3 regions of the Caballeronia sp. Sq4a genome follow, and region 2 is predicted to be linked to each of the others. Evidence: predicted binding sites of a transcription regulator. Region 2 holds the regulator's gene; each other region holds the start of a gene.
The links. The regulator HrcA, encoded in region 2, represses chaperone genes, less so after heat shock. The targets are predictions, from matches to a motif close to TTAGCACTCNNNNNNNNNGAGTGCTAA.

Region 1: the regulator HrcA is predicted to act here: its motif matches at 2,888-2,914, upstream of groES (co-chaperone GroES).
Region 3: the regulator HrcA is predicted to act here: its motif matches at 1,745-1,771, upstream of rpoH (RNA polymerase sigma factor RpoH).

What each region holds. Positions count from the first base shown of each region.
Region 1 is NZ_CP084250.1:2,231,864-2,242,355, reverse strand. It holds partial or broken gene LDZ24_RS10625 (ISL3 family transposase) at 1-711, opposite strand, end outside; gene LDZ24_RS10620 (glycosyltransferase) at 1,359-2,534, opposite strand; gene groES (co-chaperone GroES) at 2,993-3,286, shown strand; gene groL (chaperonin GroEL) at 3,364-5,004, shown strand; gene LDZ24_RS10605 (hypothetical protein) at 5,109-5,537, opposite strand; gene LDZ24_RS10600 (DUF72 domain-containing protein) at 5,581-6,363, opposite strand; gene LDZ24_RS10595 (hydroxymethylpyrimidine/phosphomethylpyrimidine kinase) at 6,446-7,321, opposite strand; gene LDZ24_RS10590 (rubredoxin) at 7,593-7,763, shown strand; gene LDZ24_RS10585 (hypothetical protein) at 8,031-9,425, shown strand; gene LDZ24_RS10580 (deoxyribodipyrimidine photo-lyase) at 9,415-10,492, opposite strand, start outside.
Region 2 is NZ_CP084250.1:407,718-418,209, forward strand. It holds gene glnE (bifunctional [glutamate--ammonia ligase]-adenylyl-L-tyrosine phosphorylase/[glutamate--ammonia-ligase] adenylyltransferase) at 1-2,118, shown strand, start outside; gene recN (DNA repair protein RecN) at 2,167-3,819, opposite strand; gene LDZ24_RS01935 (NAD kinase) at 3,855-4,748, opposite strand; gene hrcA (heat-inducible transcriptional repressor HrcA) at 4,935-5,951, shown strand; gene hemH (ferrochelatase) at 6,079-7,146, shown strand; gene LDZ24_RS01950 (RNA-binding S4 domain-containing protein) at 7,172-7,579, shown strand; gene LDZ24_RS01955 (hypothetical protein) at 7,551-7,712, opposite strand; gene grpE (nucleotide exchange factor GrpE) at 8,076-8,678, shown strand; gene LDZ24_RS01965 (thioredoxin family protein) at 8,698-9,093, shown strand; gene dnaK (molecular chaperone DnaK) at 9,273-10,492, shown strand, end outside.
Region 3 is NZ_CP084250.1:225,970-236,461, reverse strand. It holds gene leuA (2-isopropylmalate synthase) at 1-466, shown strand, start outside; gene LDZ24_RS01115 (nuclear transport factor 2 family protein) at 486-869, opposite strand; gene LDZ24_RS01110 (acyloxyacyl hydrolase) at 915-1,481, opposite strand; gene rpoH (RNA polymerase sigma factor RpoH) at 1,836-2,771, shown strand; gene nagE (N-acetylglucosamine-specific PTS transporter subunit IIBC) at 2,909-4,690, opposite strand; gene ptsP (phosphoenolpyruvate--protein phosphotransferase) at 4,764-7,352, opposite strand; gene LDZ24_RS01090 (SIS domain-containing protein) at 7,365-8,372, opposite strand; gene nagA (N-acetylglucosamine-6-phosphate deacetylase) at 8,362-9,468, opposite strand; gene LDZ24_RS01080 (GntR family transcriptional regulator) at 9,652-10,386, opposite strand.

The DNA.
Region 1 (10,492 bases), 1.1 Mb from region 2:
GGTCATAGACCACATCGGCCTGCGGGCAATGCGCCTTGATTTCCAGTTCATAGGCCGTGGTCATATCGATGGCAACGGCTTCAATGCGCGCGGCCACACCCTCGGGGAGTTGCTCGAAGAACGCGCGAGCGGTCTCGCGTGAGCGCCCGGGGCCCATCCAGAGCACCTGACGGTTGATCGGGTCGACCACCACGGTGGCGTAGCGATGCCCTTTATGCAGCGCAAACTCGTCCATTGCGAGGTAGCGTATCGACGACCAGTCCGGCTCGACCAGACGTGCTCGCAAACGCATCTTGTCGATTGATTTGACCGTGTGCCAACCGAGATCGTAGAACTCAGCCACCGCCTGCACGCTGGCGGCCTGCAGCAACTTCTCGCACGCTCGCGCGAACCGCTCGGTCACTCTTTGGTAACGCCCGAGCCACGCCAGCCGCTCTAGTCGCGGGCCGCCGCAGCGATCGCACCACACGCGCCGGCGCGGCACATGCAAAACCACCCGATATTCGAACAGCGGAAGATCGCGAACGCGGCGCGCAGAGCCGTCTCATGAATCTGCGTGCAGCGCGTGCCACATTGCTGGCAGTGCATCACTTTACTGACCGGCTTGAGATACAGCGAGAGCGTGCGATGCTCGCCTTGCGGCCACTCCACACGCTCCAGCCGATAGCCCTTCCAGCAACCCAACGCTTCCAATGCTTTGCGATCCAGCACGTGCGCCTCCAACGTCCGTTTTCAGACGCCAGATTACAAAATCAGCGGTATCGCTCCACGAAATTCTGCGATGAACCTTTTTTTTACGCGCGGTCGGGCTGCGCTGCGGGCAATTGGCGCGCGAGTGCGCATCTTGCGACGAGGGAGAAACTCACTTCTCACGGTGACTAAGCGGTTCTCGCCTCTTTGTGCGGCCAACGGAGGTGTCGGCGCGACGTATGTCGAGATCAGTTGCCAAATGCCAGTTGCATCGCGGCGCAACAAGGCTGTCGACGCGAGGCCCGCATTGCGAGCAGAGGAAATGCTTGTCGGTTGCGGGCCCGTGTGTGGCCGTACACGAAACAACCGGCCGCCAGCGAATGGCACTCGTCAGTTCGGAGACGCATCGCGCAAAACGCTCGTCGCTGACCGCGATACCATATTCCCAGCGTGTTCAAGCGCGCTTCAACGCATGCGATTCCTCAACGCATCGTCGGAAGTCAAGCACTTCGCGCTGGCGAGTTCTCGTCCGCTCCGACCGCGAAGTCAGTTACCAAGCGCCAGTCGCGTGACGGCGCGGCAAGGCTGTCGACGCGAGCCGCATGGCGAGCAGAGGCAATGCTTGTCGGTAGCCCGGCCCATGCGGCCGTACAGAAAACAACCGGCCGCTAGCGCCTCGCACTCGTCAGTTCCGACACGCATCGCGCAAAACGCTCGTTGCTGGCTGCAATGCCGTACTCTTCAGCGCGTTCCAGCGCACGCGCGCGCATGCGATGCATCAACGCTTCGTCAGTGATCAGGTGGCGCATGGCATCGGCGAGTTCGTCGTCCGCTCCGATCGGAAACAGAATCCCGAAGCGGCCGTCGCCGAGAATCTCGCGCGGGCCGGTCGGGCAATCGCTCGCTATCACGGGCGTGCCTAGCGCGAGCGCCTCGAGCAGCACCATCGGCATGCCCTCGTAGCGCGAGCTCAGCACCTGAAGGCGCGCGCCAGCGACCAGCGCGTGCGGGTTGTTGCGATAACCCGCGAAGTGCACGCGCGCGGCGATACCGAGCTCCTCTGCGAGCCCTTCGAGTTCGCCGCGAAAAGCGCCATCGCCGACGATCACCAGATGTTCCGCGATATCGCCGGCACTCACGAGCCGCGCATAAGCCCGCAGCAATGTGCGATGGTCCTTCTGAATTTCATCGAGTCGCGCGACGGATACGATGTACGGCGCATCGCAAAGCGGCGGTTCGGTCGCCAGCGCGTCGGGGCGAATACGCTCGATATCAATGGCATTCGGCAGCACGAACAGTCGCTGCAGCCCGTCGCCGAACATGCGGCGCGCTTCATCGGCCATGTGCTGATTCAGCGCGGCCACGCCGTCGTAACGTGCGAACTGCGCCGCGAGCCGGCGTTTCTTGCGCGGACGGGCGCCCAGCCGCGCATCGAAGCTGAAGTGGTTGACGCCGAGCCACGCCGTGCCGAACTGGCCGGCGAGGCGGCGCAGCGACATGTCGAAATCGACGATCAGCGCATGCCGGCGTGCCAGCGCTTCGATGCGTCGCTTCACATAGGGCCGCACGGCGAGCGTGTTGAAGACGTCGCGCCCCACGCGCCCGAGCTTGCTCAGCTTGCGCGCGTAACGCCGGGTCTGGAAGTAGTTGAGCCATTCTTTGTCAGCGAGGATCTCGATGCCGACATCGGGTGGCACGAGCGTGCGAAACCGGTTTTCGAACGCCGGCGAGGAATGCATCACCGAGAGCGTGACGCTGAAGCGCTCACGGTCGAAGACGCGCAGCCACTGGATAAGCGACGATTCGATCCCGCCGTCGTTGAAGTCGACGATATGGAAAAGCACCGCGACGCGTTCGCCTGCCGGCGGCGGTGCGTTGGTTTCGGAGTCGGCTCGGCTTGCGATTGGGCTTGTGGAAAGAGCGGCAGTCGGCACTGTGGGAACGCGTTCGTCGAAAAGAGAAGGGCGAAGCTGCCATGCTACCGCAGTTGCCGGGAAGCAAAGACGAGAGCGCGCGAGGAAATACTTTCGGCCCGAGGATCGGAACGCGCTCCCTCATAGGCGCCGCCGCCCCGCCACCCGTTGGCACCGAGGCTGTCGCTTATCCAGTTCAGATGTCCTACGAACATAACCGCGCGCACGTGTCGGAGCTGTCTCATCCCCTCCCTCCTTGAAATTGTCAAATCCGGTCCATATAATTGGCACTCACTGCACGAGAGTGCTAACAAGATTTCCGTCCGGCGGGCTCCGCCCAAAAGACGGGCTTTCCCGCGTTTTCAGTCTCATTCAAGAGAGGAGTGTGTATGAACCTTCGTCCTTTGCACGATCGCGTCATCGTCAAACGTCTGGACCAGGAAACCAAGACCGCATCGGGCATCGTGATCCCCGAAGCAGCGGCAGAAAAGCCGGATCAAGGCGAAGTCCTGGCCGTCGGCCCGGGCAAGCGCGATGACAAGGGCACGCAAAACGCCCTCGACGTGAAGGTGGGCGACCGCGTGCTCTTCGGCAAATACGCCGGCCAGACCGTCAAGGTCGACGGGCAGGAACTGCTCGTCATGCGCGAAGAAGACATCATGGCCGTTCTGGTCAACAAGTAAGCATTCTTCCTGTACGCCGGGCTTCGCGCCGAAAGGGCAGCGGGCCGGCACACTGAATCGAATCAAGGAGTCTGGATATGGCAGCTAAAGAAGTCACTTTCGGCGATTCCGCACGCGCCAAGATGGTGGAAGGCGTGAACATCCTGGCCAACGCGGTCAAGGTCACGCTGGGTCCGAAGGGCCGCAATGTCGTGCTCGAGCGTTCGTTCGGCGGCCCGACGGTCACCAAGGACGGTGTCTCGGTCGCGAAGGAAATCGAACTGAAGGACAAGCTCCAGAACATGGGCGCGCAAATGGTCAAGGAAGTCGCTTCCAAGACCAGCGACAACGCAGGTGACGGCACCACGACCGCTACCGTGCTCGCACAGTCCATCGTCCGCGAAGGCATGAAGTACGTCGCATCGGGCATGAACCCGATGGACCTGAAGCGCGGCATCGACAAGGCCGTCGCAGCAGCAATCGAAGAACTGCGCAAGATCAGCAAGCCCTGCACGACGAACAAGGAAATCGCGCAAGTCGGCTCGATCTCGGCGAACAGCGACACCTCCATCGGCGAGCGCATCGCTGAAGCCATGGACAAGGTCGGCAAGGAAGGCGTGATCACCGTCGAAGACGGCAAGTCGCTGCAAGACGAGCTGGACGTCGTGGAAGGCATGCAGTTCGACCGCGGCTACCTGTCGCCGTACTTCATCAACAACCCGGACAAGCAAGTCGCCGTTCTGGAAAACCCGTTCGTGCTGCTGCACGACAAGAAGGTTTCCAACATCCGCGATCTGCTGCCGGTGCTGGAACAAGTCGCGAAGGCCGGCCGTCCGCTGCTCATCATCGCTGAAGACGTCGAAGGCGAAGCTCTGGCAACGCTCGTCGTCAACAACATCCGCGGCATCCTCAAGACCGTCGCTGTGAAGGCTCCGGGCTTCGGCGACCGTCGCAAGGCCATGCTGGAAGACATCGCGATCCTGACCGGCGGTCAGGTCATCGCGGAAGAAACCGGCCTGACGCTGGAAAAGGCGACGCTGCAAGAGCTGGGTCAAGCGAAGCGCATCGAAGTGGGCAAGGAAAACACGACGATCATAGACGGCGCTGGCGAAGCCGTGAACATCGAAGCGCGCGTGAAGCAAGTGCGCAAGCAGATCGAAGAAGCGACGTCGGACTACGACCGTGAAAAGCTGCAAGAGCGCGTGGCCAAGCTGGCCGGCGGCGTGGCAGTGATCAAGGTCGGCGCTGCGACCGAAGTCGAAATGAAGGAAAAGAAGGCACGTGTCGAAGACGCTCTGCACGCCACGCGCGCAGCAGTGGAAGAAGGCATCGTGGCTGGCGGCGGCGTCGCGCTGATCCGTGCTCGCAAGGCTATCGACGGCCTGAAGGGCGCTAATGCCGACCAGGACGCAGGTATCAAGATCGTCCTGCGTGCAATGGAAGAGCCGCTGCGCCAGATCGTCACGAACGGCGGCGAAGAAGCTTCCGTCGTGGTGGCGGCTGTTGCTCAAGGTTCGGGCAACTACGGCTACAACGCGGCAACCGGCGAGTACGGTGACCTGGTGGAAGCCGGTGTCGTCGACCCGACCAAGGTGACGCGCACGGCGCTGCAAAACGCGGCATCGGTGGCAGGCCTGCTGCTGACGACCGACGCAGCCGTCGCCGAGCTGCCGAAGGAAGACGCTCCGATGCCTGGCGGCATGCCCGGCGGCATGGGCGGCATGGGCATGGACATGTAAGACGGCTTCGGCCCGATTACATCGGTGCGAGTCTCGCAAGGGGCTCGCGCCATGCCAGAAAAAAACCTGCAGCGATGCAGGTTTTTTTTTCGCCCATCGACAAGCTATCTGTTCATCTCGTCGCGCAGCTTCTGCGCGGCGGCTTTGTAGTCGTAGGTCGGGTAGAACTCCGTGTGATATCCGCCCCACGCGGTCGTTTCGATCGCGCGATTCACTTCCCGCAGCCTGTCCGCCGGCACGCGCAAGGTCACCACTTGCCCGATGCCCATCATCACGTACCACGACACCACTTCCACGCCCGGCGGCGGAAACGTCTTGAAGTAGCCTTGTTCCTTCAATTGCTGGTTGATCTTCGGCAGCGGCTTGGACTCGTCGTGCTTGAGGAAGATGGTCAGCAGGAAGGTGCCGTCGCCCGCAGGCGTGGCCGGCGGCGGCGATGCCTCCTGCGCATGGACGGGCAGCGCCGCCGAGACAATCGTGGCGAGCATCGTGGCTCGGATCAGGCGAGCGAAGCGTCGTGCCGGCTTGTGCATCAGCGAGTCTCCTTCGGAAGCAATGAGCAGAAGCGGAAAGGCGCTACGCCTTCCGATGATGAAGATGCAGACGCTCCATCACGTGCAGCGCGTTGGGCTGCGCGTGCCCGAGCGTCGTGTTGTCGAAGATGCACCACACCTCGGGCGTTTTTTTCGCGCGGGCTTGCAGCGTGCGCGCGAGATCGTCGAGATACGGGAAGTCGTACGAAGACTTGTAGAGATCCGGCGAGCCGTGCAGCCGCACATAGACGAGCGACGTATCCGCCCGATGCTTGATCTCGCAGTCGTCGGGAATCGGATCGGCGTCCACGTACGCGATGTGATGCGCTTTGAGAAGCGCCGCCGCATCCTTGGTGAACCAGCTCGGATGGCGCGCCTCGCACGCAACCGGCAGCTCGGTGCGCTCGCGCAGCGCCTTGAAGAAGGCATCGGCCAGATCGTGTTCGAACGCGAGGCTCGGCGGCAGTTGCGCGAGGCAGCAGCCGAGCTTGTCGCCCAGCTTGCCGGCGGCGGCCAGAAATTCGTCGATGAGCGCGTTGGTGTCGGCGAGCCGCGCGTCGTGCGTGATCGCCTTGGGCAGCTTCACCGAGAAGCGGAACGAGTCGGGCACGCTCTGCGCCCACTTCTCGTAAGTCTGCTCGCGATGCGGCTTATAGAAGCTGGAGTTGATTTCGACGCACGTCAGCACGCGCGCGTAGCGTTCGAGATGCGTGCCTTCGTCCGGAAAGCTCGACTGGACCGAGCTCGAAAGCGCCCAGCCCGCGCAGCCGACGCGGATAGCGCCTTGCGGGCCGGGCTTGTGCAGATGGGGCAGTCGATACGGCATGCGCTCGCAAAGCCTCCCTTCGTTGGTCTCCGAACTCCGTTCGTGTCGCTTCGTTCACTGCATCGTTGGCGCCCGATTTCGTCTAATGCCGGGCTTCTCCGGGCAATCCGGCCGAATCGTCGGGCAAAGACGCGGCGTCGGTTTCGTCGTCCGCATCGTTGGATCGCGCCCAGAAAAAGCGATCCGGCAGATACGCGCCCATGCCCGGACGAAACGCGGCGCGCGCCGCCTGAAACACGTACTCCTGCGCCTCGCGCGCGGCCTCGGCAGGCTCCTGGCCGTTCGCGAGCAGCGCGGCAACCGCGGCGCCGAGCGTGTCGGTGAGCCCCATCACGCGATGCAGCCCGCGATCCCACAAGTCTTGCCGCACCTGTCCTTCCTCGCTGTACAGCGTGTTCACATGCCGATGCGTGCCCGTTTCCATCGCCAGCACGTACTCGCAGCCCTGCGCGAGAATGTGCGAGATCGCGGAATCGAGCGTCGGCGCTTCCGCGTCGCTGTCCGGCTGCGCAAGCTGCAAAAGCGTCGCGTGATCGGCGATCAGCATGGTCGTCTGCGGCACGAGCAGGTCGGCAAGCGATTCGCGCAGCTCGTCGGCGGACAGCACGTGTTCGTCATCGAGCGTGAAGTCGGGCGCGAGGATCAGCGGAACGTCGTCGTAGTCGGACACCACTTCGGCGATCGCGGAGACTACTTCGGCCCGCGTAGCCGCGCCGATCTTGAATGCGGCGATCGGCATGTCTTCTAGCAACATGCGCGCCTGAGCGGCGACCGCGTCGGGGTCGAGGCCGTTGACTTCATCGCAGGTTGCGGAATCGCGCACGGCGTAGCCGGTGAGCACCGTTGCGCTGTGGCAGCCCATGCTGGCGAGCGTGAGCAAATCGGCTTGCAGGCCCGAGCCGCCCGTTGGGTCCGAGAGCCCGAAAGTCAGAACGATCGGTGGAGAGTCGCCGGTCATGGCAAGAGCGGACATTTTTGATTTGAATTGCACGAGTGAGACGATTCAGTTGCAGCGAACGCGAAAAAAGACGCGCACGCGCCCGGACACGGTTCGATTATGCGGCCTATTGCCGCCCGCCTGCCGTCCGTGCGCACCTTTTTGCAGAGCGGTGACGCACACATCCCGCTATTTGGGGATGCACGTCGGGCCGGTGCCTTGCTAGGCATCCACACGGCAACACGGTACCATCATGGCCTAATTTCAATCGACCAATCGACGCGGCATAAGTATGGAATACAGAAGCTGGATGTGCCTGATCTGCGGCTGGATCTACGACGAAGAGGCGGGATTGCCGGAAGAGGGCATCGCGCCGGGCACCCGCTGGGAGGACGTTCCGATCAACTGGACCTGTCCCGAATGCGGAGCCCGCAAGGAAGATTTCGAGATGGTCCAGATCTGATCCGCATGCTCTACCGCGCCGCATGGCTCACGCCATGCGGCGCGTGTTTTTTGCGGCCTGCGATTCGTGCAGGCGTCGCAGGCGAGTCGGGTCGCGCGTCGGCGCCAATCCGGCAGGAACATTCGTTCCCGCCTGCGCTCGTAAAAGGCATACGCTTTGAGCACGACAGGCCCGGCGGCGCATGACCGCCGCGCTCGTCGATAATGCAGTTCAACCGCGCGTCGAGGCGGCGTCGCCACGCGCGTTTCTGGCTTGTGAGCGCCCGTTATGACATCTCGTCCCGACCTTCCCGTTCCGATCGAAGCCTTGCCGAACCCGCGCGGCGGCTCAGTCCGGCTCGCCGAAATGGCGCTCACGGACGCCATGCACGCGTTCCAGCGGCAGGGCGAGATCGCGCCCGCGCTCAAGCGCGCGATTGCCGCGCTGCATTCGGCCGGATGGCTGCCCGCGCAACGTTTCGCCGAGGCGCTCGCGCTCGTCGCGCCGCTCGGCGACGAATCGGAGGGCACGCACGACCGCATCGCGCTCGCCATGTCCGCGTTCCGCGCGGCCGTCGAGCGCCATAACCTGCGCGAACTTTCGTGTTCGACGGAACTCTTCGATCACTATCGCGGGCTGCACGCGCTTCTGGCCGTGCATACGCGCATCGCGCCGGTTTCCTACGACGACCTCGCGCTCGCCGGACGCGCCATTGCGCCGTCGACGCTGCGCGGCGTCGCGCCGGAAAGGCTCGCGCGGGTCCGGGCGCATTACGAGGCGGCGCTGCTCGCGTTGCTGCGCGCGGGCGCCGACCAGCCGCAAGCCGACATCGACGAAACGTTCTCGCGGCTCGATGCCTGTCTCGCCGAGCTCACCGGCCCGGATCCGTACGACTTCTGGAGGCTCGCGTCGTCCACGGTGCGGGCGCTGCGCGAGCGGGCCGGCCGTCACGCGGACCTTTCCAGCTATGCGGACGCCAAGCGCCTTTACGCCCGCTTCAACCTCGTGCTGGCGGATCAGGCCCACGCGTCGACGTTCGCGCCGCGTTCGCTCGTGCGCGCGACGCTCGCGTTGCTATGGCGCGACTTCGCGCTCTACGGCGCGACGCCTGAAGACGCCGAACACGTCGACGTATTGCGCGACTACGGCCTGACCGTGGCGTGGCACGTGGCGGCGACGCCCGCGTCCGAAGCCGCGTGGGAGCAGGGCGCGGCGCAGGCAAGCGAAGAAAGCACGCGCGAGGCCGTCACGCGCGATCTGGGCGTGCTGCGCGTGAACGCCGCTGCGTACGAAGACTTTCTGCAAAGCGCGGAGGCGTCCATCGAAGGGCTCGTCGAGCGGGGCACGCAGGCGAGCGAAACCGGCACCGTCGATTCCGCCGCCGCGCTGCACGCGGCGAACGCGTCGCATCGGCTGGGCGCGGCGGCGTGCGCGCTCGGGCTCGGGCACGTCTCGCTGCTCGCCGATACGCTCGGTCTCGCCTGGCGGCGCGTCGCGCATCAGGGTGAGGGCGCGGCCGAGAGCGATGCTCGCGGCTTGGACGCCTCCATTCCCGAACGCGCCGCCCAAACGCTGCGCTCGATGCTGCATCAGGCGGCGGCGGGCATCGCGCCGTCGGAAGGACGCGCGTCTATTGCGGCGCTGACCGCAATGATCGAGCGTCCTCCGGCCGTCACGCGATAGCGTCGTCGTCGTCCTCGTCTGGGGACGACGCCCGCTTGGCCGGCCCGCGCACGACGTCGTAACGCAGCAGTGTTCGCTTGCGCGCGGCGTCGTGATCGACGATCGGCGGCGGATAATCCGCGCCCAACGCGATTTTCGCGGCCTTCAGCGCGTCGGGTTTCGCGAGCCACGGCGCATGAATGTCGCGGTCGGACAGCGCCGCCAGCTCCGGCACATAGTGGCGGATGAACTTGCCCGCGGCATCGAATTTCTGCGACTGCGTGACCGGATTGAAGATGCGGAAGTACGGCTGCGCGTCGCATCCGCTGGACGCGGCCCACTGCCAGCCGCCGCTATTCGACGAAAGCTCGAAGTCGTTCAGTTGCGCCTCGAAATACGCCTCGCCGCGCCGCCAGTCGATGCCGAGATCCTTCGTCAGGAAACTCGCCGTCACCATGCGCAGCCGGTTGTGCATGTAGCCCGAGGTGTTGAGTTGGCGCATGGCGGCATCCACGAGCGGATAGCCGGTTTGTCCAGCGCACCACGCGGCGAAATCCGCGTCGGCCGCCTCGCCCGTTTCCCATTGAATGCGGTCGTACTCCGGCTTGAACGCGCGATGATCGCCCGGCATGCCGACGCGCGGGAAATGGTGCAGCACCGCGAAGTAAAAGTCGCGCCAGATGAGCTCCGAAAGCCACGTTTGCGCGCCGCGGTCGCCGTGGCGCTGCGCGTCGTGCGCGACGCGGGCGAGCGCGCGGATCGACACCGTGCCGTGCCGCAGATGCACGCCCATGTAGCTCGGGCCTTTGACTGCCGGGAAGTCGCGCGTGCGGTCGTAATCCGTCATGCGGTCGCGGAAGTCGTCGAAAAGCGCGTACGCGCCGACGGTGCCTGCCGGGAACGCGGGGCCTTCTGCATCGGCGAAACCGAGGGCGGCGAGCGACGGAATGCCCTGATCCGCCTGCGCGGGCGGCTTGCCGAGCGCGTGCAGATTGTCTTCTGACGCATAAGGCTGCAACGCGTCGGGCGTGAGGGTTTCGAGCCACTTGCGCTTGTACGGCGTGAAGACCGTGTACGGCTTGGCGCTG
Region 2 (10,492 bases):
TACGTGCAGGGCCGCGAGTGGGAGCGCTACGCGTGGATCAAGGCGCGGCTCGTGTCCGAGCGCGAAAGCGAGTCCGCGCAACGGCTCGCGAAGCAGCTCGACGCGATCGCCACGCCGTTCGTCTACCGCCGCTATCTCGATTACGGCGTGATCGCGGCGATCCGCTCGCTGCATCAGCAGATTCGGCAGGAAGCGCGGCGGCGCGCGTCCATGCGGCCCGACAAGGCCGACGACATCAAGCTCGGGCGCGGCGGCATCCGCGAAATCGAGTTCAGCGCGCAAGTGTTTCAGTTGATTCGCGGCGGACAGGCAGCGGATTTTCGTATCCGGCCGACGCTCGCCGTGCTCGAACGCGCGGCGGCCAACGGGCTCATCGCGCCTAATGTGCGCGATGCGCTCACCGACGCGTATCTCTTCCTGCGCACGGTCGAGCATCGTCTGCAATATCGCAACGATGCGCAGACGCACGCCATGCCCGTGGCCGACGACGAGCGCGCGCTGCTCGCGTCGTCGCTCGGCTTCGCGGATTACGCCGCGTTGATGGCGAAGCTCGACGCGCATCGCGAATTCGTCGAGCAGCAGTTCGACGCAATTTTCGCCGACAAGGTGAGCGGCGAGCGCGGCTGCGGCGTGGCGGACGATTCGGCGGCGTCGTGGATCTGGAGCAGCGCGCTCGCCGACGAATCCGCGCAGGACGAACTCACCGCGCGTCTCATGGAATTGGGCTTCGCAGACCCGGCGCCGGTGCTCGCGCGGCTGACGGGCGTCTGGAACTCGTCGCGCTATGCCGGGCTGCCGGAACAAAGCCGCGGCCGGTTCGATATCGTCGCGCAGCGCGCGCTGGAAGCCGTGCAGAACATCGACGCGGCCCGCCGCGTGGACACCATCGCGCGTCTCTTCGATCTGCTCGAAGCGACGGCGAAGCGCGGCGCGTACCTCGCGTTGCTCACCGAATATCCGGCGGCGCTCGACCGCGTGCTCTCGGTGCTGTCGGGGTCGCGCTGGGCGGCGGGCTATCTGATCCGTCATCCGCAATTGCTCGACGAATTGCTCGACGACGAAGCCATTTCCAGCCCGTTCGACTGGCCCGAATTCCGGCGCGCGCTGAATGCGCGTCTCGCCGCCGCGGAGGACGCCGAGCATCAGATGGACTTGCTGCGCCACGCGCATCAGGCCGAAGTGTTCCGCATTCTGCTACTGGATCTGGCCGGGCGGCTGACGGTCGAGCACGTGAGCGACCGCTTGTCCGAACTCGCGGACGCGGTGCTCGACGTGACCGTCGAAACCGTCTGGAAGCAGTTCCCGAAGCGGCATCGCGAGACGCCGAAATTCTCGGTCATCGCGTATGGGAAGCTGGGCGGCAAGGAACTGGGCTACGCGTCGGATCTCGATCTGATCTTTCTCTACGACGACCCCGACGACGCCGCCTCCGACATCTACGCGATGTTCGCGCGCCGTTTGATTACGTGGCTGACGGCGGCGACGGGCGCGGGCACGCTGTTCGACGTGGACCTGCGGCTGCGGCCGAACGGCGAGTCCGGGCTGTTGGTCACGAGCCTCGATTCGTTTCGCCGCTATCAGCTACGCGAGGGCGACGCGGCCAATACCGCGTGGGTGTGGGAGCATCAGGCGCTGTCGCGGGCGCGGTTCAGCGCGGGCGATGCCGACATCGGCGCGCAGTTCGAAGCGATCCGCGCCGACGTGCTGGTGATGGAGCGCGATGCGGCGGCGCTCGCGCTCGAAATCGTCGCGATGCGGGAACGCGTGGCGGCGGGGCATCCAAATCGCAGCGATCTGTTCGACCTGAAGCACGATCGCGGCGGCATGGTCGATATCGAATTCATCGTGCAGTACTGGGTGTTGCTGCATACGCGCACGCACCGCGAGTTTCTGCGCAACGCGGGGAACATCACGCTCTTGAAGATCGCGGCGCGGAGCGGCCTCATTTCGGAGCCCGATGCGGAGACCATCGGCGCGGCGTACCGGTATTACCGCAAGCTCCAGCACACGCTGCGGCTCGATGGGATGGAGAAGGCGCGCGTCGATCCGGCTGTCGTGCGCGCGGAGCGCGAAGCGGTGACACGGCTGTGGCGGCGCGTGTTTGGGGATGGCATGTGAAGCGGCGGGCGGTTGGCGCGGAAAGGGCGGCGCCGTCGCCCGCCGCGCTCACGCCGCCAGCATTTCCTTCGCGTGCTTGCGCGTCGTCGCGGTGATTTCGATACCGCCGAGCATCCGCGCCACTTCCTCGACGCGCTTCGCCTTGTCGAGAGGCGTCACGGTGCTGACGGTGCCGCCGGCATCGTCGGACGACTTCGCGACCTGGAAATGCTGATCGCCGCGCGCGGCCACTTGCGGCAAGTGCGTGACGCACAGCACCTGACGGTCGCGCCCGAGTTGATGCAGTAGCCGTCCGACGACTTCCGCGACGCCGCCGCCGATGCCCGTGTCCACTTCGTCGAAAATGAGCGTCGGCGTCGGGCTCGCGGTACTCGCGATGACCGCGAGCGCGAGGCTGATACGCGCCAGTTCGCCGCCCGAGGCGACCTTCGCGAGCGGCCGCAACGCGACGCCAGCGTGACCGGCAACGCGAAACTCGATCTGCTCCAACCCGTTCGCGCCGCCTTCCGCGAGCGGCACGAGCGCGACTTCGAAGCTGCCGCCCGCCATCGACAGTTCCTGCATGCCTTCAGTGACCGCTTTCGAGAGCGACTTCGCTGCCTTCGCGCGCGCCTTCGAAAGCACGTTCGCTTCGGCGAGGTACGCGTCTTTCGCTTTCGCGGCGGCGGCGTTCAGCGCGTCGAGATCGGCGGCGGCGTCGAGCGCGGCGAGCTGACGGCGGCGCGTTTCGTGTTCTTCCAGCAAGGCTTCGGGCTGAAGACGGAACTTGCGCGCCGTCGAATGAAGCTGATCCATGCGCTTTTCGACTTGCGCGAGCCGGTCCGGATCGAGCTCCAGCCGCTGCGCATAGTGCGACAGCGAGTACGACGCTTCCTGCAACTGGATCTCGGCCGGTTCGAGCGAGGCGAGCGCATCGTTGAGCGCCGGGTCGATGTCGGCGAGAGCGCGCAGCTTCGAAATGATGGCGCCGAGCTGGGAGATCATCGCGTCATCGGATTCGGAAAGCGCGCCGAGCGCGTTCTGCACGCCGTCGATCAGACTCGCCGAATGCGACAGCCGATGATGCTCCGCGCTCACTTCCTCCCATTCGCCGGGCTGCGGCGCGAGCTTGTCGAACTCGCTGAGTTGCCAGGCGAGGCGTTCGCGCTCCAGCTGCAGTTCGCGGTCGCGGCTTTGCGCGGCGTCGACGGCCTGCTGCGCTTCGCGCCAAGCCCGCCACGCGCGATTCACGGCGGCCGCCGTATCGACCAGACCGGCATGCGTATCGAACAACTCGCGCTGCGCGTCGGGCCGCATCAATAACTGATGCGCGTGCTGGCCGTGGATATCCACGAGCATCTCGCCGACTTCGCGCAATTGCGTGAGCGTCGCCGGCGTGCCGTTGATGAATGCGCGCGAGCGGCCGCTCGAATCGATCACGCGGCGCAGCATTACCGTGTCGCCGTCTTGCGAAAGCGCGTGCTCGTCGAGCCAGCGAACCACTTGCGCGTGCGTGCCGAACTCGGCGGTGATGTCCGCGCGCGGCTCGCCGGTGCGCACGACGCTCGCGTCGGCGCGCGCGCCGAGCGTGAGTGCGAGGGCGTCGATCAGAATCGATTTGCCCGCGCCGGTTTCACCCGAAAAAACCGTGAAGCCCGAATCGAATTCGATGTCGAGCGCGGCGACGATGACGAAGTCTCGAATGGAGAGATGACGGAGCATGGACGCTTCGGGAAGGGTTCGGCTTAGTTGTGCGGTCAGACAGACGAGTCCTGGGAAGGATGCTCGTTCCAGTGCAGTTTCTTGCGCAGCGTGGCGTACGTGCTGTAGCCGACCGGATGCAGCACGGGCACGGTGTGCCGGGAGCGCCGCACCTCGATGGCGTCGTTCAGTTCGACGGCGGTGAACGACTGCATGTCGAAGTTCACGTTCACGTCGCGCCCGCCAATGATCTGGATGGTGACCTTGGAGTCGTCGGGCAGCACGATCGGACGATTCGAGAGCGAGTGCGGGGCGATCGGCACGAGCACGAAGCCTTGCAGTTGCGGATGCAGGATCGGCCCGGCGGAAGACAGTGCGTACGCCGTGGAGCCGGTCGGCGTCGCGACGATCAGCCCGTCGGAGCGCTGGTTGTACATGAAGTGGCCGTCCACCGAGACGCGCAGCTCCGCCATGCCCGAGAAGCCGCTGCGATTCACGACTACGTCGTTGAACGCGAGCGCGTGATAGATCGGCTTGTCGTTGCGCACGATGCGCGCTTCGAGCAGGCTGCGCTCCTCGCGCTCGAATTGCCCCGCGAGCATTTGCGGCACGCGTTCGCGCATTTCCTTGAGCGGAATGTCCGTGATGAAGCCGAGCCGCCCGTGATTCACGCCGATGAGCGGCGTTCTGTACGGCGCGAGCTGACGGCCGACGCCGAGCATGGTGCCGTCGCCGCCGAGCACGACAGCGACATCCGCCCGCGCGCCGATCTCCGCGATGGACAGCGCGGGATAGTCGGTCACGCCGACATCCTTCGCGGTGCCGGCTTCGAACACCACGTCGAAGCCCTGGTTCGCAATGTGCTCCGCGAGTGATCGCAGCGGCGCCTCGATGCCGGGCGTGTTGGTGCGCCCGACCAGGGCGACGGTCTTGAATTGGCCAATTTCCATGCCGGCATTACACCATAGGTGGAAGGCGAAAAGAACCGGGGCCGCGCGGTCTCAGGCAGCCCCGGTTTGTCGCTAGAATGGAGCGGACATTGAACGATCGGCGCGCCGCCGGACGCAGCCCGAAACGGCGCGAGCCCGCAGCGGCAGCCGTCGCCGCGCTTTGACACGTTGCGTTAAAATTTGCCCATGCTAGACCCACGTGCACAAACCCTCCTGAAAACGTTGATCGAGCGTTACATCGCCGAAGGTCAGCCGGTCGGTTCGCGCACGTTATCACGTCACTCCGGCCTCGAACTGAGTCCCGCCACCATCCGCAACGTGATGTCGGACCTCGAGGACCTCGGCCTCGTCGCCAGTCCGCATACGTCGGCGGGGCGCATTCCGACGCCGCGCGGCTATCGCCTGTTCGTCGATACCATGCTGACGGTCGAAGCCCCGCAGGACGAGGCGATGACCACGGCCGTCAAGACGCGTCTGCAAGGCGAGGAGCCGCAGAAGATCGTCGCGGCGGCGGCGAGCGTGCTGTCCAGCCTGTCCTCGTTCGCAGGCGTGATCCTCACGCCGCGCCGCAGCCACATGTTCAAGCAGATCGAGTTCATGCGGCTGTCGGACAAGCGCATTCTGCTCATCATCGTGACGCCGGAAGGCGACGTGCAGAACCGCATGATGGCCACGCAGCGCGACTACTCGCCCTCGCAACTCACGGAAGCCTCGAATTACATCAACGCGCATTTCGCGGGCCTGTCCTTCGACGAAGTGCGCCGCCGGCTGCGCGAGGAAATCGACCAGTTGCGCGGCGACATGACCACGCTGATGCAAGCGGCGGTCGTCGCGAGCACGGCCGAGACCGATCCCGGCGAGACCGTGCTGATTTCCGGCGAGCGCAACCTGCTCGAAGTCGCGGACCTTTCGTCCGACATGGCGCGCCTGCGCAAACTCTTCGACCTCTTCGACCAAAAGACGAGCCTCCTGCAGTTGCTGGATGTATCGAGTCACGCACAGGGCGTGCAGATTTTCATCGGCGGGGAATCGAACCTCGTGCCGATCGAGGAGATGAGCGTCGTGACCGCGCCGTACGAAGTGAACGGCAAGATCGTCGGCACGCTCGGCGTGATCGGCCCGACGCGCATGGCCTACAACCGCGTGATTCCCATCGTCGATATCACGGCGCGCCTGCTGTCGATGTCGCTCAGCCAGCAATAGCGCCCCGTCACGGCATCTTGCCGCGCCGCCGAATGCGCCGCCACTAGGCCGTTCGGCCGATGCAGCGTGCTGGAACGCGCCGCTATAATGGCCGTCACCTTTCGATGACTTTCGGCCGCCTTGCCCTATGCGTTTCGACCTCGAGTTGCCCTCGCAGCCCAGCGCCTCGCATCGCGTCGCGGTGCTGCTGATCAATCTCGGCACGCCGGACGCGCCCACGCCGCGAGCGGTGCGCAAATATCTCGCGCAGTTTCTGAGCGATCCGCGCGTCGTCGAAATTCCCTCGTTCATCTGGCAAATCATTCTGCGCGGCATCATCCTGCCGTTTCGCGGGCGGGCATCGGCAAAAAAATACGCGCAGGTGTGGATGCCCGAAGGCTCGCCGTTGCGCGTTTATACGGAGCGGCAGGTCGAAGGCTTGCGGCGGCTTTTTGCGGCGAACGATTATCACGTCATCGTCGATTACGCGATGCGCTACGGCACGCCGGGCATCGGCGCCATGCTGAATCAGCTGAAGCTGGAAGGCGCCGATCGCATTCTGCTCGTGCCGATGTATCCGCAGTATTCGTCGTCGACCACGGCCACCGCTTTCGACGACGCCTTCACGGCGCTCAAGCGCGTGCGCAATCAGCCGGAGATCCGCACCATTCGCCATTACGCGGACCATCCCGCGTACATCGCGGCGCTCGCCGAGCAGGTGCGTGAATACTGGCGGCTGCACGGCCAGCCGGACTTCGCCTCGGGCGACAAGCTCGTGCTGAGTTTTCACGGTGTGCCGAAGCGGACCATGGACCTCGGCGACCCGTACCACGACCAATGCCAGTTGACCGGCTCGCTGCTCGCCTCCGCGCTGGGGCTCACGCCGGTGGAATGCCGCGTGACGTTCCAGTCGCGCTTCGGCCGCGCGGAGTGGCTGCAGCCGTACACCGCGCCGACGCTCGCGGAACTGGGCGCGGCCGGCGTGAAGCGCGTGGACGTGTTCTGCCCCGGCTTCACGGCGGACTGCCTCGAAACGATCGAGGAAATCGGCATCGAAGTGCGCGACGAATTTCTGCAGGCGGGCGGCAAGGAGTTCCACCGCATCGCCTGCCTGAACGCGTCGCCGGCGTGGATCAAGGCGTTAGGCGAGATCGCGGCACAACATCTGCAAGGATGGCCTGTACAGGCCACGCAACCGGTGACGGTGGCGGCCTGAAACCGCTCATCGCACGAGAATCACCATGAATTACAAGATCACGACGGAACCGGGCGCGCGCCTGCGCATCGACAAATGGCTGTGGGCCGCGCGTTTCTTCAAGACGCGCTCGCTCGCGAGCGACGCAGTGGAGAAAGGCCGCGTGAGAATCGGCGGCGCGAACGTGAAGCCGTCGAAGGACGTGCGCGTGGGCGATATCGTCGAGATCGATATCGAGCGGATCGTGTGGCAGGTGCAGGTGCTCGGCCTGTGCGACGTGCGCGGTCCCGCGCCCGTGGCGCAGACGCTCTACGCCGAGACGGACGAAGGCCGGACCAAGCGACTCGCGGAAGCGGAACGGCGCAAGACGTTTCGCGAGCCGGCCGCCGGCATGCAGGGCAGGCCGACGAAGCGCGACCGCCGCATCATCGACAGATTTTCAGGTTCGGATTGAAGAATTCTTCGACCGTCGCGTGAACGCCGCCGTATTCGGTGGTGCGGGCGGTCAGGGCGCCGGACATGCAGATGGTCGTGGTTCCCGCGACGAGTACCAGGGCGACCACCGCGATGGCAAAGGTCAGTTTCATGGTACCCCCGGGAAACGGGAACGGCGGCTGGACGACCGCGCGAGGATCAGGAAATTGGCGACGCGTAAGCGGTTTGAAGCAATCGTAGGATTAGGGTAAACGTGCGTCCTGCGGTGCTTGATCGAAGTGTAGGTGAGCCGCTCGATTCCCTCAATCTCAATTTACGCGATGCGGCGAAACGTCCGTTACCGCTTATTTCGCGCGCGCCCGGGCTGGCACACTGACGTTCAATTTTGATCTGACAAACCCTTGAAAACTTTTCCGCTGCCCCAATTTCGGCAGCTAGCGCAAGGAAGCGCGTCGGCCGCTTAATGGCCGGCGGCATTCCCGATCCATCCAATCACGGTAATGACACTCAGCGACATGGAAAACACGCAAGAGAATTCAGCGAGCCAGAACCCCACGCCCGCCGACGAAAACGCGCGCCAGGCCGCCGACTCCACTCAGGCAGGCACGCAGGCCGCCTCGGCAGACGGCACTGCTGCGCCGGAAGCCGCCACGAACAGCACGAACGCGACTGAAACCGCGCTGGCGGAAGCGCAGGCCCGCGTAGCCGCGCTGCAGGAAGAATTCCTCCGGGCAAAGGCTGAAACGGAAAACGTACGCCGCCGCGGCCAGGAAGACGTGGCGAAGGCGCACAAGTTCGCCATCGAAAACTTCGCCGAAAATCTGCTGCCGGTGCTCGACAGCCTCGAAGCCGCGCTGGCGGATCAGTCGACGGACCTCGCCAAGGTGCGCGAAGGCGTCGAACTGACGCTGCGCCAGTTGACCGGCGCGCTGGAAAAGGGCCGCGTCGTCGCACTGAATCCGGTCGGCGAGAAGTTCGACCCGCATCGTCATCAGGCTATTTCCATGGTGCCGGCAGATCAGGAGCCGAACACCATCGTTGCCGTGCTGCAGAAGGGCTATATCATCGCCGATCGCGTGCTGCGTCCGGCGCTCGTCACCGTCGCTGCGCCGAAGTAAGCCCACGAGGTCCGCGATCATGGCCAACGTGCCCGTCGATTCGACCGCTTTCTCCGTCTTCGAGATGCAGGAACTGGACGCCGCCGGCTTCGACGGCGGGCTGGCGTCGGCGGGCGACGAACTGGCCGTCGTGTTTTTCTGGGGCCTCGACTGCTTCAACTGCGAGATCGCGAAAAAAGCGATGCTCGCGCAGCCCGACGCCATTCGCGCGCTCGGACTGAAGTGGTTTCACAGCAATGTGTACGAGCATCGGGAGCTAGGCCGCCGCTTCATGTTGCACGGCGTGCCGACGTGGTTCTTCTTTCACCGCGGCAAGCGGCTCGGCCGCGCGACCGGCTGGCACGGTCTTGCGCAGTTCGAGGCGGCAGTCGCGGCGGCGCGCGAGAAAATCCGCGCGGCGGCAGCAAAAGAATGACGCGAGCCGGAGCGCAAAAAGTTATAGACCGCATTGCATTCAGGGTCTTGAAAACGAAATCGGCGCTCTTATCTTGCGTACAGGTATGAATTTTGGGCGTTCGGCCCGTTGAATCGGCCGCAAAAGCCGGCGTTCCCCGGCCGCAGCGCCAAAGCGATCAAAGCTAGGAGAGTATAAAAATGGGCAAAATCATCGGCATCGACCTCGGCACCACGAACTCGTGCGTGGCGCTGATGGAAGGCAATCAGGTCAAGGTCATCGAGAACTCGGAAGGCGCGCGCACCACGCCGTCGATCATCGCGTACATGGATGACAACGAGATCCTCGTCGGCGCGCCTGCCAAGCGTCAGTCGGTCACGAATCCGCGCAACACGCTGTACGCAGTCAAGCGCCTGATCGGCCGCCGCTTCGAAGAGAAGGAAGTGCAGAAGGACATCGGCCTGATGCCCTACAAGATCGTCAAGGCCGACAATGGCGACGCATGGGTCGAAGCGCACGGCCAGAAGCTCGCGCCGCCGCAAATCTCGGCGGAAGTGCTGCGCAAGATGAAGAAGACCGCTGAAGATTACCTCGGCGAGCCGGTGACGGAAGCCGTCATCACGGTTCCGGCGTACTTCAACGACAGCCAGCGTCAGGCAACCAAGGACGCGGGCCGCATCGCCGGTCTGGAAGTCAAGCGCATCATCAACGAACCGACGGCAGCCGCGCTCGCGTTCGGCCTCGACAAGGCCGAAAAGGGCGACCGCAAGATCGCCGTGTTCGACCTGGGCGGCGGCACGTTCGACATCTCGATCATCGAAATCGCGGATGTGGACGGCGAAATGCAGTTCGAAGTGCTCTCGACGAACGGGGACACGTTCCTGGGCGGCGAAGACTTCGACCAGCGCATCATCGATTACATCATCGGCGAGTTCAAGAAGGAGCAGGGCGTCGATCTGTCGAAGGACGTGCTCGCGCTGCAACGCCTGAAGGAAGCCGCTGAAAAGGCGAAGATCGAACTGTCGTCCACGGCGCAGACCGAAATCAACCTGCCGTACATCACGGCGGACGCGTCGGGTCCGAAGCACCTGAACCTCAAGATCACCCGCGCGAAGCTCGAAGCGCTCGTGGAAGACCTGATCGAGCGCACGATCGAACCGTGCCGCATCGCTATTAAGGATGCGGGCGTGAAGGTCGGCGATATCGACGACGTGATTCTCGTCGGCGGCATGACGCGCATGCCGAAGGTGCAGGAAAAGGTGAAGGAGTTCTTCGGCAAGGAACCGCGCCGTGACGTGAACCCGGACGAAGCCGTGGCCGTGGGCGCCGCGATTCAAGGTCAGGTTCTGTCGGGCGACCGCAAGGACGTGCTGCTGCTCGACGTGACTCCGCTCTCGCTCGGCATCGAGACGCTCGGCGG
Region 3 (10,492 bases), 180 kb from region 2:
CACGCCGCCGCGCCGCGTGCAGATCGAGTTCAGTCATGCGGTGCAGGCGGTGGCGGACGAATCGGGCGAGGAGATCAGCGGCGACGCCATCTGCGCGCTCTTCAAGCGCGAGTATTTCGACGCTGGCGGGCCGGTATCGCGCGTGGATGCGGCGGCGGTTTCCGTCTTCGGCCGACACATCGCGATGCCACCCGCTTCAGGCGCCGCGAGCGAGGAACACTATGCGCAGGCGGTCGCCGCGACGCTGGACGTCGGCGCGAGCGTGAGCTGGTTCGAATCGACGGTGACGGCGAGCGGCGAGACAGCGGTGTTCGTGGGCTGCCGCGTGGCGGATGAACCGATGCGCTTCGGCGTCGCGGTGCACGCGAATCCGGCGCTCGCGGTCGTCGATGCGGTCGTGAGCGCGGTGAATCGGTCAAACGGGATCGCGCGGAAGGTGCGCGAGGACGAGGCCGTGGAAGCCTGACGGCGCGGACGGCGACGCGCTATTCGAGCGCCACGCGCGTCGCCTGAAGCGCGAGCAGTTGCCACTGACCGCCGGTTTGCACGTGAACCGCCGTGTAGGCGATGGGAAAGAGCAGCGCGCCGTTCTTCGATTCCATTTCGATCAACGCGCGGCCGGACACGAGACAGGTCTCGGGTCCGGCAGAGAAAACGTCCTGCGTCTGGATCTCGATCTGCCGATAGCGGCGGCGCCCGGCGGTGATCGCGTCGATGAACTGACGCTTCGTCTCGCGCTTGCCGTTGGTGTGGACATAGCTGACGTTCTCGGCCAGCAGCGCTTCGAGCGCGGCGCCGTCGCCCTCGACCATCGCCCGAAAGCGGTCGCGCTCCAGGCCGCGGATGGCTTCAAAGGTTTTTGCCGGCATCTGTCGGTTCCCCTTGCGCCGGGGAACCGATGCGCCGGCGCCCCGTCAGAAGTTGTATTGCAGATATAGCTGGCTGAAATTTATACCAGGATTCGGCTCTTTGATACTCGCGTTCGAGAGATGCTGGAAGCGAAAACCGGCCTGATAGTTCTGCTTCTCGCCGAAGATCGCGCCCACGCCGACCATATCGGCGAACTGAAAGCCGCTGGAGAGCGTGTAGTCTTCCGTGATCCGGGCGTGCGAGAGCAGCCGGACGCCGATGCCTGCTTCCACGAACGGCCGGATATAGCCCGAGCTTTTGACGAAACGCAGAACCGGTGTGACGCCGAATTCCCAGACGTTCGGATTGACCGCGTTGCTTTCTTTCGTGTGCCAGTACGCGACGTGTCCCTCGCCGAGCAGCGTGAAGTGAAACCCGCCGATTTCCCACCACGTCAGGTTCGGGTCCCACACGATGCCCACGTCGGCCTTCTTGAAGTCATGGTTGGCGACGCCGCCCGCTATCTGAAGCCCGAACCGGTCGGCATGCGCTGCCGCCGAAGCAAGACCGAGCGAAACCGCGATGGCGCCGTGAGACAAAAAACTGCGCCAGAGAACCTTGTTTTTCTGCATGAGCGCCCCATGTGTGGGTAGTGTTTGCGTCCCGCCGAGCGGTGGTCGGCGCATTGTATTTCGGCTGCGACATATTTGCACAATCCAGCGTATCTTGCCGCTTTGATTGAATAATCCGTTGCGCTAATGCTTCTACACGGTAATTTGTTCGATCTAACGCTTCGCTTTCGGTAAGTTCAGCTCAATCGCTGAAGCCGAATGCCTATCAAACCACAAAATCGATAGTTTTGTGGGAACTCCCACACGTCGTTTCCCTCTAACACTTAGCACTCAGTTGGACGGAGTGCTAATATCGTGACTGGCCTGCTGCCGCCGTTGCGGCCGCAGCCAATTGTTGACAAGGAGCTTATGAGCGTGACCAATGCGATGACCCTTCCGAATGTTGTAGGCTCGGCACCTGCCAAGGCATCTTCGGCAGGCGCGCTGACGTACGCACAGTCGTCGATGCTGACCGGTCAGATCGGCAACATCGATTCCTACATACAAGCAGTGAACCGTATTCCGATGCTGTCGCCGGCAGAGGAACGTCAGTACGCCACCGAATTTCGCGAGCACGGCAACCTGAACGCCGCGCGGCAGCTCGTGCTGTCGCACCTGCGTCTCGTCGTGTCGATTGCCCGCAACTATCTGGGCTACGGCCTGCCGCACGCAGACCTGATTCAGGAAGGCAACATCGGTCTGATGAAGGCGGTGAAGCGCTTCGATCCGGAGCAAAACGTGCGCCTCGTGTCGTACGCCATGCACTGGATCAAGGCGGAGATCCACGAGTACATTCTGCGCAACTGGCGCATGGTGAAGGTCGCGACGACCAAGGCGCAGCGCAAGCTGTTCTTCAACCTGCGCAGCCACAAGACCGGCCATGCCGCGTTCACGCCGGACGAGATCAACGGCCTCGCAAGCGAGCTGAACGTCAAGCGCGAAGAGGTCGCGGAGATGGAAACGCGCCTTTCGGGCGGCGACATCGCGCTCGAAGGCCAGGTGGAAGACGGCGAAGAAGCGTTCGCGCCGATCGCCTATCTCGCCGACTCGCACAACGAGCCGACGAACGTGATCGCCGCGCGCCAGTTCGACAAGCTGCAAAGCGACGGCCTTTCGACGGCGCTCGAATCGCTCGACGAGCGCAGCCGCCGCATCATCAAGGCGCGCTGGCTCGACGTGCAGGACGACGGATCGGGCGGCAAGACGCTGCACGAACTGGCCGACGAGTTCGGCGTGTCGGCGGAGCGCATTCGCCAGATTGAGGCGAGCGCGATGAAGAAGATGCGCACCGCGCTGCACGACTACGCGTAACGCCGCGGCAGAACGGAAGCCAAGCGTGTTCGAACCCCGCTGTCGAAAGACAGCGGGGTTTTTGTTTGCCTGCGCGCCGTGTATGAAAACAAAACGGCGCCCGAAGGCGCCGTTTCTACGACTAACCGCTTACCGCATCAGGCCGGCATCGGCGCCGCGCCGCCGCCGTTGCCCGCGATTCGCGTGGCCATCTGCGCGGCGTACCGCTGCGCTGCCGCGCCGACGACGATGTGGAACGTATCCGCCGACACCCACGCCACATCCAGTTGCGACAGACGCTGACGATCCACCGACGACGGATCACGCACGACCACGCGCAGGCGGGTTTGCGCCACCGCATCGAGCGAAACGACGTTGGTCGCGCCGCCGAACACCGCGAGCCAGCGCAGCGGGTCCGGATCGAGCGGGCCCGCCGTCTGATCGGTCACGCCTGCCGTTGCAACCGCGGGCTGCGCGGGAGCCGACGAAGCCGGCGTGGCGCCGCGCGTCGACGAATGTTCGAGTTCGCCGCGAATTTCATCGGCGATCAGGTCCGCTTCCGGTCCGATGATCACCTGCACGTTCGTCTTGCCGCGCTTCAACACGCCACGCGCGCCGATGGTCTTCAGTTGCGGTTCCGACACCGCTTCCGTATCCACTACCGAGAGACGCAGGCGCGTCGTGCAGGCATCGACGAGCGTCAGGTTCGACGCGCCGCCCAGCGCCGCGATGTACTTCGTGGCGCGCGTGCTCGCCGCTGCCGGCGCGACGTCGCCCGGCACATAGCCGCCGACAGGCGTGGCATCGGTTTGCGCGTCCGTCGTGGCCGGCTCGCGGCCCGGCGTCGCCATGTTGAACTTGCGGATGAAGAAGCGGAACAGGCCGTAATACACGATGCCGTACACGAGGCCGATCGGAATCGCCAGCCAGCCGCGCTGCGACAGGCCGTAGTTCAGCACGTAGTCGATCGCGCCCGCCGAGAACGTGAAGCCGAGGTGAATGCCGAGCGCCGAGCAAATGGCGAGCGACAGCCCCGTCAGCACCGCGTGGATGCCGTAGAGCACCGGCGCGAGGAACATGAAGCTGTATTCGATCGGCTCGGTCACGCCCGTGAGGAACGCGGTCAGCGCCATCGAGAACAGCAGGCCGCCGACGACCGCGCGGCGCTCCTTCGGTGCTTCATGGAACATCGCAAGACACGCGGCCGGCAAACCGAACATCATGATCGGGAAAAAGCCAGTCATGAAGCCGCCCGCCGTTTGGTCGCCTGCGAAGAAGCGATGCAGGTCGCCGTGCACCACCGCGCCGCCGCCGGGCGGCGTGAACGACCCGAACACGAACCACGCGAGCGAGTTGATGATGTGATGCAGACCCGTCGCGAGCAGGATTCGGTTCAGCACGCCGAACACGAAGGTGCCGAGCGCACCGGCCGTCGTCAGCCACGTGCCGGCCGTGTCGATGCCGGATTGCACCGGCTGCCACACGTAACCGAGCACGATGCCGAGAAACAGACACGCGACGCCTGTCACGATCGGCACGAACCGCTTGCCGCCGAAGAACGCCAGATATTCGGGCAGCTTGATGTCCTTGAAGCGGTTGTACATGTACCCCGCGACCATACCCGCGATGATCCCCGACAGCACGCCCATGTTGAGCTTGTCGTTGATGTCCTTCATGACGGCCGTTTCGATCAGATAACCGATCGCGCCGGCGAGACCCGCCGTGCCGTTGTTGTCCTTCGCGAAGCCCACCGCCACGCCGATTGCGAACAAAAGCGGCAGATTCGAGAAGATGGCGTCGCCCGCGTCGGCGATCATCTTGATGTTGAAGACATCGGGCTGGCCTAGACGCAACAGCAGGCCGGCCACCGGTAAAACGGCAATCGGCAGCATCAGGGCGCGGCCTAGGCGCTGCATCTTTGCAAACGGGTTAGCGTCCATCGGGGGTTCTCCAAAAGAATATAGGTCTTGTCGTTGCTGCTCGGGTTGTGGCTAGGAAAGAAGCATCAAGCGTTTAGTCCTGCGGCCAGATTTCGCGGCTGGCCGCTCTTACTGCCTGCGCCGATTCGAGCGCGAGCACGTCTTCCGCGCGCTGACGGCAAAGCTGGTAATCGAGATTGCGCACGCGCGCCTTGATGCCCGGCACCGCGGACGGATCCACCGACAGTTCCGTCACGCCGAGGCCCACGAGCAGCGGCACCGCGAGCGGATCGCCGCCGAGCGCGCCGCACACGCCGACCCACTTGCCGTGCTTTTCCGCGCCCTGCACCGTCGTCTTGATGAGCCGCAGCACGGCCGGATGCAGGCCGTCGGACTGCGCGGCGAGATCGGGCTGGCAGCGGTCCATCGCGAGCGTGTACTGCGTGAGATCGTTCGTGCCGATCGAGAAGAAATCCGCGTACTTCGCGAGCTGGTCGGCCAGCATCGCCGCCGACGGCACCTCGATCATCACGCCCACTTCCACCGGCTCCGTGCGTCCGGCTTCGCGCGCCAGTTCGTCGATGCGCGCCCGCAGGCGCTGCAGTTCGCCGGCATCGGTGACCATCGGCAGGAGAATGCGCACCGCGCCCGCCGGCTTGACGGCGAGCAGGCCGCGCAACTGGTCGTCGAGCAGTTCGGGGCGCACTTGCGCGAGCCGGATGCCGCGCAAGCCGAGCGCCGGATTCTCTTCGGGCGGCAGCGTCAGATAGTCCACTTCCTTGTCGGCACCGACGTCCAGCGTTCGGATGATCGCGCTGCGGCCGGCCAGCGCCTCGACGATTTCCTGATAGCTCGACGCGTGTTCCGCGACCGTCGGCGCAGCCTGGCGATGAATGAACAGCAGTTCGGTGCGCAACAGGCCCACGGCGTCCGCGCCGTTCTCGACGGCGGCCTTGGCGTCGTCGAGCGTGGCGATGTTCGCCGCGATTTCGACATGACGGCCGTCGCGGGTCGATGCCGCTTGCTGCGACATCTTGCGGTTCGCCTCGCGCACGCCCGCAAGACGCTCGCGCTCGTGACGCGCCCGCTCGACATCCAGCGCGCTCGGCGCATATTCGAGGCGGCCCGCCGACGCGTCCACGACCACCTGCGCGTCTTCGGAGATTCCGTGGAGTGCGTCGCCGATCGCGACGAGCGCCGGAATGCCGATCTGCCGCGCGATGATCGCCGCGTGCGAGGTGGCGCCACCGCGCGACATCACGAGCGCGGTGACGCGCGTGCGGTCGATCGACGCGAGATCCGACGGCGTGAACTCGACGGCCGCGAGCACGGCTTCCTCCGGCAGCGCGCGCGCCGCCGTATTCGTGAGACCGAGCGCGCGCAGCACGCGCTTTTCGATGTCGCGCAGGTCGGCGGCGCGTTCGGCGAGCAACGCGTCGTTCACGTTATTCAAGAGCGCGATCTGCGCGCGGATCGCCTCGCGCCACGCGAAGCCCGCGCTCTTGCCGAGACTGATCAGATCGCGGGCGGCATCGACGAGCGTCGGGTCTTCCAGCAGCACGCGATGCACCGCGAAAATGCCCGCTTCGCCGATCGCGCCGCGCTGTGACGCGGTGCGCACGGTGACTTCGAGGTCGGCATCGACTTGCGCGATGGCTTTATCCAGCGCGCGGCTCTCCGCCGCCGACGGGCCGCTCGCCTGTTCGGGCGGCACGATTTCCTGATCGTCCCAGCGCACTAGCTTGCCGACCGCGATGCCCGGCGCCGCGCACACGCCCGCGAGCGTGTTGGGCGGCAGCGGCTCGGCCGACGCGCGAACCGCCGCGACCGGCGCGGGCGACTTCTCACGCGCGGGCGTCTCTTCGACTTCGCCTTGCGCCGCGCGCAGCAGTTCGGTGGCGACGGCATCCACCGCTTCTTGCGCCTGCGCGCCGATGCCGACGAGTTCGATGGTCGCGCCCTCGCCCGCGCCGAGCCCGAGCAGGCCGACCACGCTTTCGACCGGCGCCTTGCGGCCTTCGAAGCGCACTTCGACCTTTGCGTCGAGGCCGCGCGCCGCCTCGCGCGCCCGCGCCGCCGGCCGCGCGTGCAAGCCGCCCGCGTGGGCCAGCGTGACGGTGCGGCGCGCTTCGGTCATCACGTTGGACGACGAGCGCGCCACGTGCGCCGCCGCGCCGTCCTTCGCGCGCAGCACGAGCATGCGCGCGCCCGCCTTCAGCACGCCACGGCCGGCGCGCTGGGCGACCTCGAACGCGTCGCTATTGGCGACCGCGATCACCGAGACGAGACTCGGCGCGTGCTGCGCGACGAAATCCGCGTTGAATTCGATGAGCGGCTGGCCGGCGCGCACGGTGGCGCCTTGTTCGACCATCGGCGCGAAGCCCTCGCCGCCCAGCTCGACGGTGTCGATGCCGATATGCACGAGAATTTCCGCGCCCGCTGCCGTGCGCAGCGTGACCGCGTGATGCGTGCGCGCGAGATGCGTGACCGTGCCGTCGCACGGCGCGAGAAGCACGTTATCGAGCGGATCGATGCCGATGCCGTCGCCGAACATCCCCTGCGCGAACACGGGGTCGGGCACGTCGGCGAGCGGCACGACGGGACCGGTAAACGGAGCGAGCAGAACGATATCGCTCGGGTTATCGGTGGAATGGTTCAACACGGACTCCTCGGCACGGCGCATCGTCTATCTCACTCAATGGGTTTCGGTGACCTTGTTCAGGTGGCGCGGCGCGTCGGGGTTGCGCCCGCGCGCGGCGGCAAGACCCGCGGCCATCACGTAGAACGAAAGGATCGCGGCGATCGGATCGAGCGCCGGGTGGTCGGTGGCGACGAGCGGCAACTCGGCACCGGGCACGTCGTCGGGTGCTGCGAGCAGCACGCGCGCGCCGCGCGCGCGCATGTCCGCAGCCAACTGGATCAGACCCGCCTGCTCCGGCCCGCGCGGCGCGAACACCAGCAGCGGATAGTCGCGATCGATGATTTCCATCGGACCATGACGCACTTCCGCGCTCGAGAACGCTTCGGCCTGAATGCCGGATGTTTCCTTCAGCTTGAGCGCCGCCTCCTGCGCGATGGCGAGCCCGAGGCCGCGCCCGACGACGATCATGCGGTCGACGCCCTTCAGTTCATCCACGGCGCGCGTCCAGTCGAGCTTGCCCGCCGCGCGCAGCGCATCCGGCAGCGACTTGAGCGCGTTCAGCAATTCGGCGTCGCGCTGAACGTGCGCGATGACGATGGCCGACAGCGACAGCATCGCGATATAGCTTTTGGTGGCGGCGACCGAAAGCTCCGGTCCGGCGAGGAGCGGCAGATAGTATTCGCAGGCGTTTTCCAGCGGCGATCCGGCGACGTTGACGGCCGCGACGGTAAAGGCGCCCGCTTCGCGCAACGCCTGCATGGTGCCGACGAGATCCGGGCTCTTGCCCGACTGCGAGAACGCGACGGCAAGCTGGCCGGACACGCGCAGCGGCGCTTGCTGCAACGTGGCGACGGACATCGGCAGCGACGCGACCGGCACGCCGATGCGGCTCATCGTCAGGCTGGCGAAATAACTGGCGGCGTGGTCCGAACTGCCGCGAGCGACGGTCAACGCGACGTGACGCGGCTGCTCCGCGAGCTTCACGGCAAGCGCCTCGATGCGCGAGGTATCGGCGAGTTGGGCCGCGACGACGTCCGCGGACTCCAGCGCCTCAGTGAGCATATTCGACAATCGATTCTCCTTCGACATAAGTGGCGGTCAGCGCGAAGTCCCGGTCGAGCACGACCATGTCGGCCCATGCGCCGCGCGCGATGCGGCCGCGGTCTTCGAGCCCGAGATAGTCGGCGGGATAGCGCGACAAGCGATTCGAAACGTCCGCGAGCGGAATGCCCAGCGAGACGAGATTGCGCAGCGCCTGATCCATGGTCAGCGTGCTGCCTGCGAGCGTGCCGTCCGCGAGACGCACGCCGCCCATGCACTTGGTGACGTGCTGGCTGCCGAGGCGGTATTCGCCGTCCGGCATGCCCGCCGCCGACGTGCTGTCGGTGACGACGTAGAGTCGCGGAATGGCGCGCATGGCGGCGCGGATCGCGCCGGGGTGAACGTGCAGCAGGTCGGGAATCAGTTCGGCGTACTCCGCATGCGCGAGCGCCGCGCCGACCATGCCAGGATCGCGATGATGCAGCGGCGACATCGCGTTGAAGAGATGCGTGAAGCCGCGCGCGCCGTGCTTCAGCGCGTTGACGGCGTCGTCGTACGTGCCGAGCGAATGGCCGAGTTGCACGCGCACGCCGCGCGCCGCCATCTCGGAGATGATTTCGAGATGACCCGAGATCTCCGGCGCGATGGTCACGACGCGAATGGGCGCGAGGTCGAGGTACTTGAGCACTTCGTCGCGCACGGCGATAGCGGCGGCGTCCGGCTGCGCGCCGAGCTTGCCCGGATTGATGTACGGTCCTTCGAGATGCACGCCCAGCACGCGCGCGCCGCTCGGCGCGCGGCGCTTCGCTTGTTCGCCGAGGCCGGCGACGACCTGCATCAATTCGTCGCGCGGCGCGGTCATCGTCGTGGCGAGCAGGCTCGTCGTGCCGTGCTGCGCGTGCTGGCGCGCGACGGTATCGGCCGCGTCGCCGCCTTCCATGATGTCGCGGCCGCCGCCGCCGTGCACGTGCAGGTCGATGAAGCCCGGCAGGATGTACGGCGCGTCGTTCGACGTCGGATCGGCTATGTGACCTTCGAGCGCCGTCACGCGGCCGTTCTCGAAACGCACGGTGCCGTGAATCCAGCCGTCGTTCGTCAGTATGTTTCCTTTCAGCATGAAGTTCTCTGGAAGTACGCAATGCGTAGGAGGTTCAGGTGCGGTTCGCGCCGTGCTGCGAGCACGCTGGTCCGCGCGGATGTTTCGGTGCGCGGCCGGCGAACGGCTTCTTTTGGTCCTCTCGTTCTCTTTCTTGCTCTCTTCTTTCGATGCCTGATGACGCCGGCCGTGCTGCACCCGCGCTCATCGATGCAGCTCCGCGACGAAGTCGTAGTAGTCGTCGCGGCAATACGTATCCGTTAGTTCGATCGCCCGCCGTTGCGCCGAATATCCGATGCGCGTGATCACGAGCAGCGCGGCGCCGGGCGCGACGTCCATCAGCCGCGCGACTTCCGCGCCCGCGTTCACCGCGCGAAAGTGCTGCAACGCGCGCACCACTGCCTGACCGCGCTCCTCCAGATACCGGTACAGCGACGCGCCGATCAGCAGCGGGTCCGGCACCAGCCACGCGGGCAGCGTGGAATGCTCGACCGCCATCACGATGCCGTCCGCCCGCCGCAATCTCCTCAGACTCGCGACGACCGCGCCGGGCGACAAGCCTAGCTGCACGGTCTCGTCGCGATTCGCGGGCCTGAGTCCGCGGCCGAGCCACACCGAATCAGGCAGAAAGCCGCGCTGCTCCATCTTGCGCGTGAAGCCGGTCAGTCGGGACAACGGATCTTCCACGCGCGGCGTGATGAAATTACCCGCGCCGCGCACCCGCTTGATCAGCCCTTGCTCGACGAGCAACGCGATGGCCTTGCGCGCCGTGATACGCGACACGACGACGCCTTCCGACAACGTGCGCTCCGAAGGCAGCGCCTCTCCCGCCGACCACGTGCCTGCGTGAATGGCGGAAGCCAGGCGCGCGGCAAGCTGCAGATAAAGCGGCGTATCACTGCGTTCGTCCGGAGTGAGATTCTTCCAATTTACTCTCATGAAGAACCCTCACGCGGCCTTGAGTGGAGCCCATTATATAACCAACATAATACCAGTCAACGCGCATCAAACCCCTTGTGACGGAAGTCAAATCGCGTCTGTAATC